2 regions of the Vagococcus hydrophili genome follow, and region 2 is predicted to be linked to the other one. Evidence: riboswitches for the same ligand, from Rfam matches in the RefSeq annotation. Region 2 holds a riboswitch; the other holds the start of a gene.
The links. Region 2 has a riboswitch for thiamine pyrophosphate ahead of G7082_RS13480 (ABC transporter permease). Riboswitches for the same ligand answer to the same signal wherever they lie in the genome.
Positions count from the first base shown of each region.

Region 1: linked by a shared signal. The riboswitch ahead of thiT (energy-coupled thiamine transporter ThiT) and the one ahead of G7082_RS13480 (ABC transporter permease) in region 2 are both predicted to bind thiamine pyrophosphate.

Region 1 is NZ_CP049887.1:800,763-806,046, reverse strand. Features, by position in the region: gene G7082_RS03925 (ABC transporter ATP-binding protein) at 1-448, opposite strand, end outside; gene G7082_RS03920 (nucleoside 2-deoxyribosyltransferase) at 594-1,073, opposite strand; gene G7082_RS15100 (3D domain-containing protein) at 1,219-2,319, shown strand; TPP riboswitch at 2,460-2,563, shown strand; gene thiT (energy-coupled thiamine transporter ThiT) at 2,627-3,181, shown strand; gene G7082_RS03905 (PadR family transcriptional regulator) at 3,302-3,631, shown strand; gene G7082_RS03900 (DUF1129 family protein) at 3,633-4,451, shown strand; gene G7082_RS03895 (DUF2871 domain-containing protein) at 4,495-4,908, opposite strand.
Region 2 is NZ_CP049887.1:2,740,570-2,745,853, forward strand. Features, by position in the region: gene G7082_RS13465 (asparaginase) at 1-509, opposite strand, end outside; gene G7082_RS13470 (hypothetical protein) at 664-819, opposite strand; gene G7082_RS13475 (helix-turn-helix transcriptional regulator) at 840-2,975, opposite strand; TPP riboswitch at 3,102-3,206, shown strand; gene G7082_RS13480 (ABC transporter permease) at 3,271-4,032, shown strand; gene G7082_RS13485 (ABC transporter substrate-binding protein) at 4,025-5,035, shown strand; gene G7082_RS13490 (ABC transporter ATP-binding protein) at 5,038-5,284, shown strand, end outside.

The DNA.
Region 1 (5,284 bases), 1.1 Mb from region 2:
AAAAAGCCATCATGATGGAACCGATACTAAGAAACGGCGCTCGGATAACCAAACGAATCAACATAGCAAGAGCCAGTTGTAGTTGATTAATATCGCTTGTTGATCGGGTAATCAGAGTAGAAGAACCAAATATATCAAGCTCGTGATGGGAGAACTGATTGATTTTTTTCATGACAGCGTTTCGAAGTTCTGTTCCAAATCCTTGTGAGGCAATGGAAGCGTAATATTGACAAATCATGACACAAACTAAACCAATAACTGACATAAGAAGCATATAAATCCCCATTTTTATGGTGTATTGTGTGTCTTGTTGGCTAATGCCTTGGTCAATTAATTTTGCCATGTAAAAGGGAAGAAATAATTCGAGAATGGCTTCAAGTAATTTGAAGAAGGGGCCTAAAATAAGCTGTTTTTTATACTTACTAGCATAATGTAAAAGTGAAATCATAGAAGCATCCTTTCTGAAATTTTTTATAACTAGTCATATTGTACGCCAGAGTACCTTTTTTTAAAAGGAAGTGCCTTAGCTTAATTTATAAAAAAACAGATTGGTCGCATAACCAAAAGTTATACAATCAATCTGTGAAAAAATATTAAAGATACGTTTCAATTACCTCAAGCCACTCTTGTTCGTTATTAATAATTTGCCCGTTTAGTTTAATTAAGCCGGCAGTATATAAATTAACGTAAGGAAATTGAGATTCAGCGACGTCATTAAGTGCTGTAATTTTTTGCTTGTTTGTTGCTCCCTGTTGTCTAGAATCAGTGAATAAACCAAGGACAGGGATACCTGCTTGATAAGCCACACCAATTTCTGAAGCCACACCAACGTCAATACTCGCACCATCTAAAACAGCAACGACTAATTTGCTATTTAACAAAGCATCAGTATCATATTTAGCAATCATCATTGAATCAGCATAACTTTCCTTATCATTAATATCACCTTGTTCTTGAGGAACATAAATTTGTTCATTTGGGTATTTTTTACGAATGTTACTTACAAGGTAGTCGTTATATCTGCGTTCCATATCTGAAAAAAGTGGGCTAGCAAAGTAAATTTGTTTTGTCATAGTAAAACTCCTAACTGTTACATGATTATGTATAGCTTAGCTCAAACTGTAATAATTTGTAAAGAGATTGTTACAAAGAGTGGGTGCTCTTCTTGTATAATTAGTGAAGAATTAAATTGGACGGTATAAATGAAAGGTGTTGTCGTTGTTGAAAGTAAAAGGGTTATCCGTAATGCTTTTATCTGTTGTGGCTTTGTCAGTGTCACCAGTTCTATCTTTAGCTGCATCTAGCGAAGAAGCAGTCAAAAAAGAAAGCACTGTGATCAGTAATAAAATAGATAAAGCACTAGAATCAGTTAACGTAAAATATCAAGAAGTAGAAACTTTAAAATCAGAAGTCTCTGAAACTGAAGCGACTATTAAAGATACAGAAAAAAATATAGAAAAAACAGAAGCAAGTATTACTAAAAGAACAGAAGCGATGGCTGGACGTATGCAAAACATCCAATCAAATGGTTCATCTTTCAATTTAGTAGATGCCTTGTTATCTTCTGAAAATATCTCAGATTTCTTCAACCGTGCGTATGCTATGACAGTTTTACAAGGTGCTGAAAAATCTAAAGTTGATTCACTAGCTGAAGATAAAGAAAAGTTAGATGAATTAAAAACAAGTTTGGAAGAAAATCAAACAACGTTGACTGAAAAACAAACGTCAATGGAACAAGAAGCAAGCACTTTAGAAAAAGATGTGTCATCTTTAAAAACAGAACTAAGTAATAATCAAGCCGCATTAGAGAAATTATCTAATGAACGAGTGGTTAAAGAAGCGCAAGCCAAGAAAGCGGCAGCAGAAGTAGCTAACCGTAAAGAAATCGAAGCAAGTGCTGCTAAGAAACAACAAACACAAACTAATACATCTTCTAGTGAAGTAAAAGAAAATAATACTTCAGAAACAACAGAAGAGTCAGTCAATATAACACCACCAACGACACCAGAACAACCAACTAAACCAAGTACTGGTGGCGGTAACTCAATGCAAATGGAAGCAACAGGTTATTCATATACACAACCTGGTTTAAGCTACTTTACAGCAACTGGTATTGATTTACGTAAAAATTCTCGTGTGATTGCGGTTGATCCAAATACAATCCCATTAGGATCTGTGGTTGAAGTATCAGGTTACGGAATTGCCGTAGCAGGAGATACTGGTGGCGATATTAAAGGTAATCGTATTGATTTACACTTTAATACCATTGAAGAATGTCGTCAATTTGGACGTCAAACAGTTAGTGTTACAGTTAAATAATATTATTAGAACAAGACTGATAGCGATTAGTCTTGTTTTTTTATTTTTAAAATAGTTATTTGAAATAACGCACGTATTAACTCATTGACGATAATTAGTATCAATGAGATACTCGTTATGTAATAAAACTAAATACTGTTACCATCGCAAAGGGGAGCATTAGCTGAGATTGAGTATGTATTTACTCTAAACCCTCGAACCTGAATTTGTTAGGACAAACGTAGGAATTGTGATGGAGTGAAAATATCTTTTTACTCCTCTTTTGTTGTATGGTCAGTGACACTACAATAGAAAGGGAGTTTTTATTATGCAATCATCAACATCAAGAGGTTGGTTAGAAGGAGCAATCGCCGCAGCATTTGCTATGGCATTATCATTTATACCGCTCAAGTTTGGACCGGGTTTCTCGATTTCTATCGGCATGCTACCCATCATCGTTTACTCTTTAAGAAGGGGATTTAAACCGGGCTTATATAGCGGTTTGATTTGGGGATTACTACATTTTCTGCTCGGGAAAGCCTATATATTAACTGTGTCTCAAGCGTTGATTGAGTATTTATTAGCCTATACATTTATTGGGTTTGCTGGCTTATTTCATGTCCAATTACAAAAAGAACTGCGCTCTAAAAGTGGAAAAGTTTGGCTGACACTTTTAATGGGAACCGTAGTAGGAACCTTGGCGCGTTATGTTTGTCATTTTTTAGCAGGGGTTATTTTCTGGGGGAAATACGCGCTATGGGGGTTAAGTCCAGTGACTTATTCATTAGTAATCAATGGAACAAGTGCAGTTTTAACGTCATTAGCAACCTATGCAATTGTGTTGTTACTAGCTAAAAAGAGTCCTAAAATTTTTATACCATAGATTAAGACGTGCAGTTATTTTGGCTGCACGTTTATTATTTTAACTAGTTTGCTTTACATACTAGTTAAAATTTGCTATATTACAACTACTATGTAAAACAAACTAGTTAGGAGGGGTGACGTGAAGCAGACGCAATTATTAAAAGGAGTTCTCGAAGGTTGTGTTTTAGCCATCATTCAAAAAGAAAAAATTTATGGTTATGAATTAGTACAAGAACTCAGAAAGTCAGGATTTGATGATATTGTTGGTGGCACGGTTTATCCTTTACTACAAAAGTTAGAAAAACAAGAAGCAATCAAAGGTGAAATGGAACCGTCTCCTGATGGACCAGATCGAAAATACTATACATTAACCCAAATGGGTGAGGAAAGATTAATTTCATTCAAAGAGCAGTGGCAAGAGTTAACCAAAAATGTGAATCATATGTTAAAAGAAGAGGGAGAAAAATAAGATGACTAAAGAAGAAAAATTAATTGAAAAAAATAATCAGTTGCGAGAACAATTAACGGTTGAAAATAAAGAGTATTATGAAAAAGTCTTAATTTATATTAGAACAAAATCTTTATTTCATGAGGAATTAGATACAGAGCTGATTTTAATGGAGCTGTTGCAAGATATCTTAGAAGCACAAGAAAACAGTGAAAGTGCAGAAAGTTTTTTCGGGAAAAATCCGCAACCAATGTTAGATAAATTGCTGGAACAATTACCGACTGTAGATAGTAAAAAAAGAATAAAATTAGTCTTAATGGTCTTTGGAATTAGCTCACTGTTCTCGTTGTTTTCCAGCTTAACGAGAATCAATCCAAGTATTAATTTTTTGGCATTATTATTTAACGGACTAATTAGTTTGGTCTTTGTAAAGATTATCTTTTCAATGATGAATCAGTTTACCTTTAAACCAAATGCGAGTAAAAAAAAGGAGTATGTTATTGTTTTCTTAATTAGTTTTCTATTTTTTGGTCTAACTTTTGTATCAAATTATTTAGGTGGTTTTTGGCTAAGTATACATGTGCCTTCTATGACAGGCTTATTTCTGACTTGGGGAGGTCTAGTAATTTATGCGTTGTGGATTCTCTTAAAGAAGAAAAAGGAGTACTACTATTCGATTTTAAGTTTAGCTTTACTAAATTTCATTCCAACCGTTCAACATATACCAAGTGTTAATGGGTTACTTGCTTCTAACACGAATAAAACAATTTTTATTGTGGTCATCGTGGTTTTAATTTACGGATCGATGTATATAAATTTACGGAAAATGAGAAAAGAATAAAAATATCTCACGAAATGAATTATCAATTTCGTGAGATGTTTTTTTATGCTTTTTCCTGTTTTCCAACTTGCCCCATTAAAGCAGCAAAGAAAAATCCTAAACCGATTGTTAAGAAGATATGTCCAAGTCCAGCAATTCCGGCAATCATGGGTGAATCAGCTTTACCTAAAACGGTCATAATTCCATGAGTCAGCATCATAAGTAGCGTGATTCCTAAACCGCTATTGTAAAGCGCGTAGAATTTTTTATAGTGTTTGTGCTCGCTTAATTTAAAGGCTTTTTCAAGTAGTAAAACAATTAAGAAGAAAAACATCCCTAAAATTAAAATGTGAGTGTGCAGTGTACCTAATTGACTTTTTCCTTGGAAATCATTTATTTTCGTAAATTCTCGGTAAAATAATCCTGAAGCAAGCCCTGCAATCATATATGTCATGCTTGTTCGTACTAATTTTTTCATGTAAAAAATCCCCTTTATTTTTCTGATAATTAGTAGTTTACATATAAAGTGACAAAATGTCACTTTATATGCTTGAGAAAAAATAAAACACCCAATGAGGGGGATCATTGGGTGTTTCTCATCGTTAAATTATTTATAGGAGTTATATCGTCGTGATGATTTAGAAAAATATTGCGTTAAGCAATAAACAATAACTAAGACCATCGCGAGTTTGATAAGAACTGCTACTATTCCGACAATAAAAGGTAATACTTTTAGGCCTACAAGTATGATTAGTGCAATGACTATCACGCGAAGCCAGCTACTTTTTTCATTCATCTGATTTCTCTCCTGTCTTGTTGATGTCTTAATAATAGCATCAGTTTTCAGAAGAGAC
Region 2 (5,284 bases):
GTTCTAAAGGTGTCAACACTTGTTGTATGTGTCTTTGTAACAAAACGACCTGCATGGATTTCATCATTCATCACAACTAACACGCCTTGATCTTTTGATTTATCATCTGAGGCAGTGATTATTGCTTGAACGTAGTTATAAAGTCCATCTGCGCCTAATTCATTACTTGAACGCATGGCTCCTGTTAAAACAACAGCTATTTCTTTTTTAAATGAAATATCAAGAAAATAAGCTGTTTCTTCTAAGGTATCTGTGCCATGAGTAATCACAACTCCATCAAAATTTTGGCCTTGAGCAATCTCAATTCGATTTTTTAAAATCAACATCTCATTAGGTGTAATATGTGGTGATGGTAAATTAAATATTTCTTCCACTTCTACTTGAATGTTATCAGGTAACAAATCCATCGTTTCCTTCAAAGGGTGTTGGCTAGATAAACCAACAGCTCCGTCTTTTTCTTGGGTCATGGAAATGGTTCCACCGGTATGTAATACTAAAACTTTTTTCATTAATTGCGCACCTCTTTAACGTTTTCACACTTCAATCATAGAATTATTCTTGTGAATTGTCGTGCCTTTTTTTGTTATTTATATGGTTTATATTTTCCTATTTGTAACTAATTTTTTGTAAAGGTCAAAATTAGACCTTCTTTTTTTAACCTTTTTAATCTTCTGTGATTCGGTTAATAATCACTAAGTAACATGCATTGATTTCTAATGAGGTTCTTTCTTCAATAACCCCATCATTCACTTCTATTTTTCTCATTTGAAAATCTGGTACTACAGATTGAAGTAGAAACTCTTGAATGTCTGTATCCATTTCAATCGTGCCACCAGCTTTTAACCATTGATTGTAAATCCCCCATGATTACTATCTAATAAAAATCGTTTCACTAAGTAGTTACCTTTCTTTAACTGATTAAACTTAAATATAGCTTCTTTTTTTGAAGTCTTCCACAAATTTTCATAAGCCGTATTAGCTGGATCAATGTAATAATAATTATAGAAAAGTAAATAGTAGGAATTAAATCGTTTGGTTAATATGTAGCGGTCCGTTTCACTAATTATTTGGTCTCCCACTCGCTCAAACAGAGTTAAAACAAAAAACAGAGGACGCCTTAATGGACCGTGTAAAAAGATAGATAAATTAGAATCTTGATTTCCGATATCTTGGCACAATTCACTTTCTAAATTAAGCCAAAAGCCAACGCCTTTCACTCTTGAAGATAACTGAACCAAAGACTTTAAAACAATTCCTGATCTAAAGAAAGTCCCACTCAAAACATGACTATCACTAGCAATAATATTCCATTCCGTCACTAAAATATCTGGCTGTCTTGAGATGCCTTGATAATTTGAAAGCCACAACAATAACTCATCTAATTTTTCAATAAACTCTAAATGATCTGATTCTTCCCGTTGACTTTTTAGGGCATAATCTCGGTAAGTAAAGGAAATAAAATGTGGCATTCTTTCCGTTTCAGCCATCCATTTATAGGCTTCTTTAAAGCACGTTTCTTCTTGATACGGATTGGTCACGCCTAAAAAACCTGTTGTAAAATTATTGTATAAAAAATCAAAAGCATAACGATAAAGTTCTTGGTAGCTAGCTAAAGAAATATCTCTTTCACTACTCAATTCCAAAAACCAGCCTGACTTAAAACTTGCTTCGAAATGAACATAACCTTGAATAACTTCTCTTAAATAAGCTAACTCTTTTTTCCAACTTTCCAGAGTAGTCTCTTTTTTTATCTCAAGAACAATCATTGGTTTAAGTCTCATTTCATTGATGAAACTAAACAAACGGTGGTTGTTAACATGTTTATCCATAATGACATAGTGCCTTTTATCAGACTCACTACACAAACCCGAAAAGCGAATATAGTCAAAAGGGATCTTTTCTTGTAATAACCTAATCTGATAACGAACGTCTTCTGAAATCCCGTTTTCAGCTAAACCAATATTAATAATTCGTTCTGGTTTCTTTAAAATTCCATAACTTTCTTTTTTTACATCTAATTGATATTGGCTAGGTAAATCTAAACTTTCTTTTTTCAAATTTTGATTTAACATGAATTGGGCGATAATCTGCAGCATTTCTTCTTTTGAAAAAATACTGTAATCCTCTGTCATCTCTCGATCAATTTTCAAGTCTTCTAATTTTGCTACTTCTTGCTTCCGGTAATTATGGGGTGTGATGCCATACTTTTCTTTAAACAATTTTGTAAATCGTTTACCCGTTGCAAAGCCATTATTTAAAGCAATGGTTAACACAGGAAGTCTAGAATTTCTAAGTTCTTCTACCCCATGTTTCAACCGAATATTATCCACATAATCCGAAAAATTAATACCTGTTTCTTCTTTAAAAAGTCTAGAAAGATAAGCTTCTGATAAGTACTCTTTTTGGGCGATATCTTTAAGTGAAATTCTTTGTTTATAGTACTCTTCCACGTACTCAATAATGGACATGATTTTCGGATGGTCACTCACTAATAATTGATTTTTTTTAACTGATTCTTCTATTAAAACAATCTTGTTTAAACCATCTAAAAACGAAAGTAAGTAAGTCATACTTTGAAACGGTCGATCTTTTGATTGGATATCAGAATACTCTAGGATTAAGCGAAACATCTTCTCAGATAATTTTTGTTTATCTTCTTCACTAAAATTTGCCAGTCTTTCATCACTAAAAAAAGGTCGCCAATCTTGACCAATCATTTTTTCGATTTCTGAAAAATAAAATGTTAAATGCAGTAATGAATTATGTTGCGTTGTTTGTTTTAAAACAAGTAACTCAGAACTGTTATTAATAACAAAGTTTCCTTCTTTTAATAAAAAGCTTGTTTGTTTATTTTTTTGACATAAAAAATCACCTTCTATGGCATAAAATAAACTAAATGAATGGCGATTGTTTTCATTCACCAATATCGAATTAACTTTAACTAATTGTGTGGCTAAACCTTGATGATATCCCATTCAAACCCCTCTTTATTTTTATATTTTCTATCCATAGTATAACGTTTTCTAATAATTACGCAAAACACTTTTTTAAGTCAATTGAGTTGACCGCTTACATTTTTTTGTGATACACTTCAACTACATTAGAATAAGCAGGGGAGGTCGTGTGACGGCCTGAGAGTAAGCTAAAGCTTAGACCCTTTGAACCTGTCGGTTAGAACCGTCGTAGGGAGTAATTAAGAGTACAAATCTGTATTTTTCGACAAGGTGAATTCATTTTCCTTGTCTTTTTTTATGCAAAAATTGAAACGAGGTGAAAAAAATAAATAAAAAAATACTCTACCCCATTATTAGCTTTTCAGTCATTATTTTACTTTGGGAAGGCTTAGGTCGAGCGTTTCATGTTCCACTATACGTTCTCCCCTTGCCCTCTCAAATTATTCAATCTTTACTAAGTGAAAAAGCAATTCTAATGAAGCATGCTTTGGTTACTACAAAAGAAGCTATCATTGGTTTAGTCTTAGCTGCTTTTTTAGCATTTTTCATTGCTATTTTGATGGACCGTTTTAAACAGTTACGTTTAATGTTCTATCCACACTTAGTTATTTCCCAAACCATTCCTGTCCTTGTGTTAGGACCAATTTTTTCAATTTGGTTTGGTTTTGGTTTAACGCCAAAGGTTCTCATTGTTATCCTAATGTGTTTTTTCCCAATTGTTGTGGCTTTTTCAGATGCTTTAAAAAATAGTAATCAAGAAAAAATTAATCTTTTAAAAACGTATGGTGCTAGTAACAAACAAATTTACAAAATGGTTAAAATACCTGAAGCGATGCCTGCATTTTTTTCTGGATTAAAAATTTCAGCGACTTACTGTGTTGGTGGTGCTATTGTTGGTGAATGGCTTAGTGCTTCTGCCGGTTTAGGTTACTACATGATTCGTGCAAAAAACGGCTATTTACTTGATAAAGTCTTTGCCACAGTTTTGGTCATAATGCTTTTAAGCTTAGTTCTTAATTTTTTAGTGTCTCAAATCGAAAAAATATTAATAAAAAAAAGGATGATTTCACGTGTTTAAATTTAAAAAAAGTTTAATTATAGGGATGTCTCTTCTAGGTTTATTTTTAATAGCTGGTTGTAGTTCAGGAAATAAGAAAGCAAGTAAAGATGAATTAAAGAAAGTAACATTGATCTTAGATTATCTACCTAATACAAACCATACTGGCATTTATGTAGCCAAAGAAAAAGGCTACTTTAAAGAAAAAGGGATTGATTTAGAGATTATTGAACCGGGTGAAAATAATACCAGTTTAGCTCTATTAGGTGCTGGAAAAGCTGATTTTGCCTTAAGTTACCAAGAAGATTTAACGTATGCTCAAACTTCAGATGCTCCCATCCCAGTTACAGCCATTGCCACAGTCTTGGAACATAACACTTCTGGCTTTGTTAGTTTAAAAAAAGACAACATTCAGTCTCCTAAAGATTTTGAAGGCAAAGTCTATGCTGGTTGGCAATCACCTAGTGAAGAAGCCATGCTTAAAGCTGTTATGACCAATGCTAATGCTGATTTTTCTAAATTATCGATTGTGGGAAATTCCGCAAATGGTGCCAGTGATTTAGGTAAAAATGTTAATCTAAAATGGTTCTTCGAAGGTTGGGATTTAACCAAAGCTAAGATGGATGGCTTTGATTTAAACTATCTACCACTGAAAGATTTAGATAAACGATTAGATTACTATACTCCGATTATCGTCACTCGTGATGAAACCATTGAAAAAGATTCACAACTTGTTAAAGATTTCTTATCCGCTTCTAAAAAAGGTTATCAAGATGCTATCAAAGAGCCTAAAGAAAGTGCCAAAATTCTTCACGAAGCAACGCCTGAGCAAGACTTAGAATTTTTAGAGAAATCGCAAGAATTCTTGTCTAAAAATTATACTTCTGACCCTAACAATTGGGGTGTCATGAAAGAAGAAGTTTGGACAAACTACACTGATTTTATGTTTGAAAACAAATTAATTAATCAAAAAATTGACTCAAACAAATTATTTACTAACGACTTTTTAACGAAGGATAAATAATTATGAACCAAATTATTTGTGAGAATTTAGGCTTAATTTATAAAAATCAATGGGTGTTCAAAGAGTTAAATTTTACGATTAACAAGAATGAATTTATTTCAATTGTTGGTCCTAGCGGTTGCGGTAAATCTAGTCTGCTTAATATTTTAGCTGGCACACTTGTTAGCTCATCGGGAAAAGTGATGGTCGATACTGAAGAAATCACTGGTTTAAATGCTCACTTTGCTTATATGCCACAAGACGATTTAC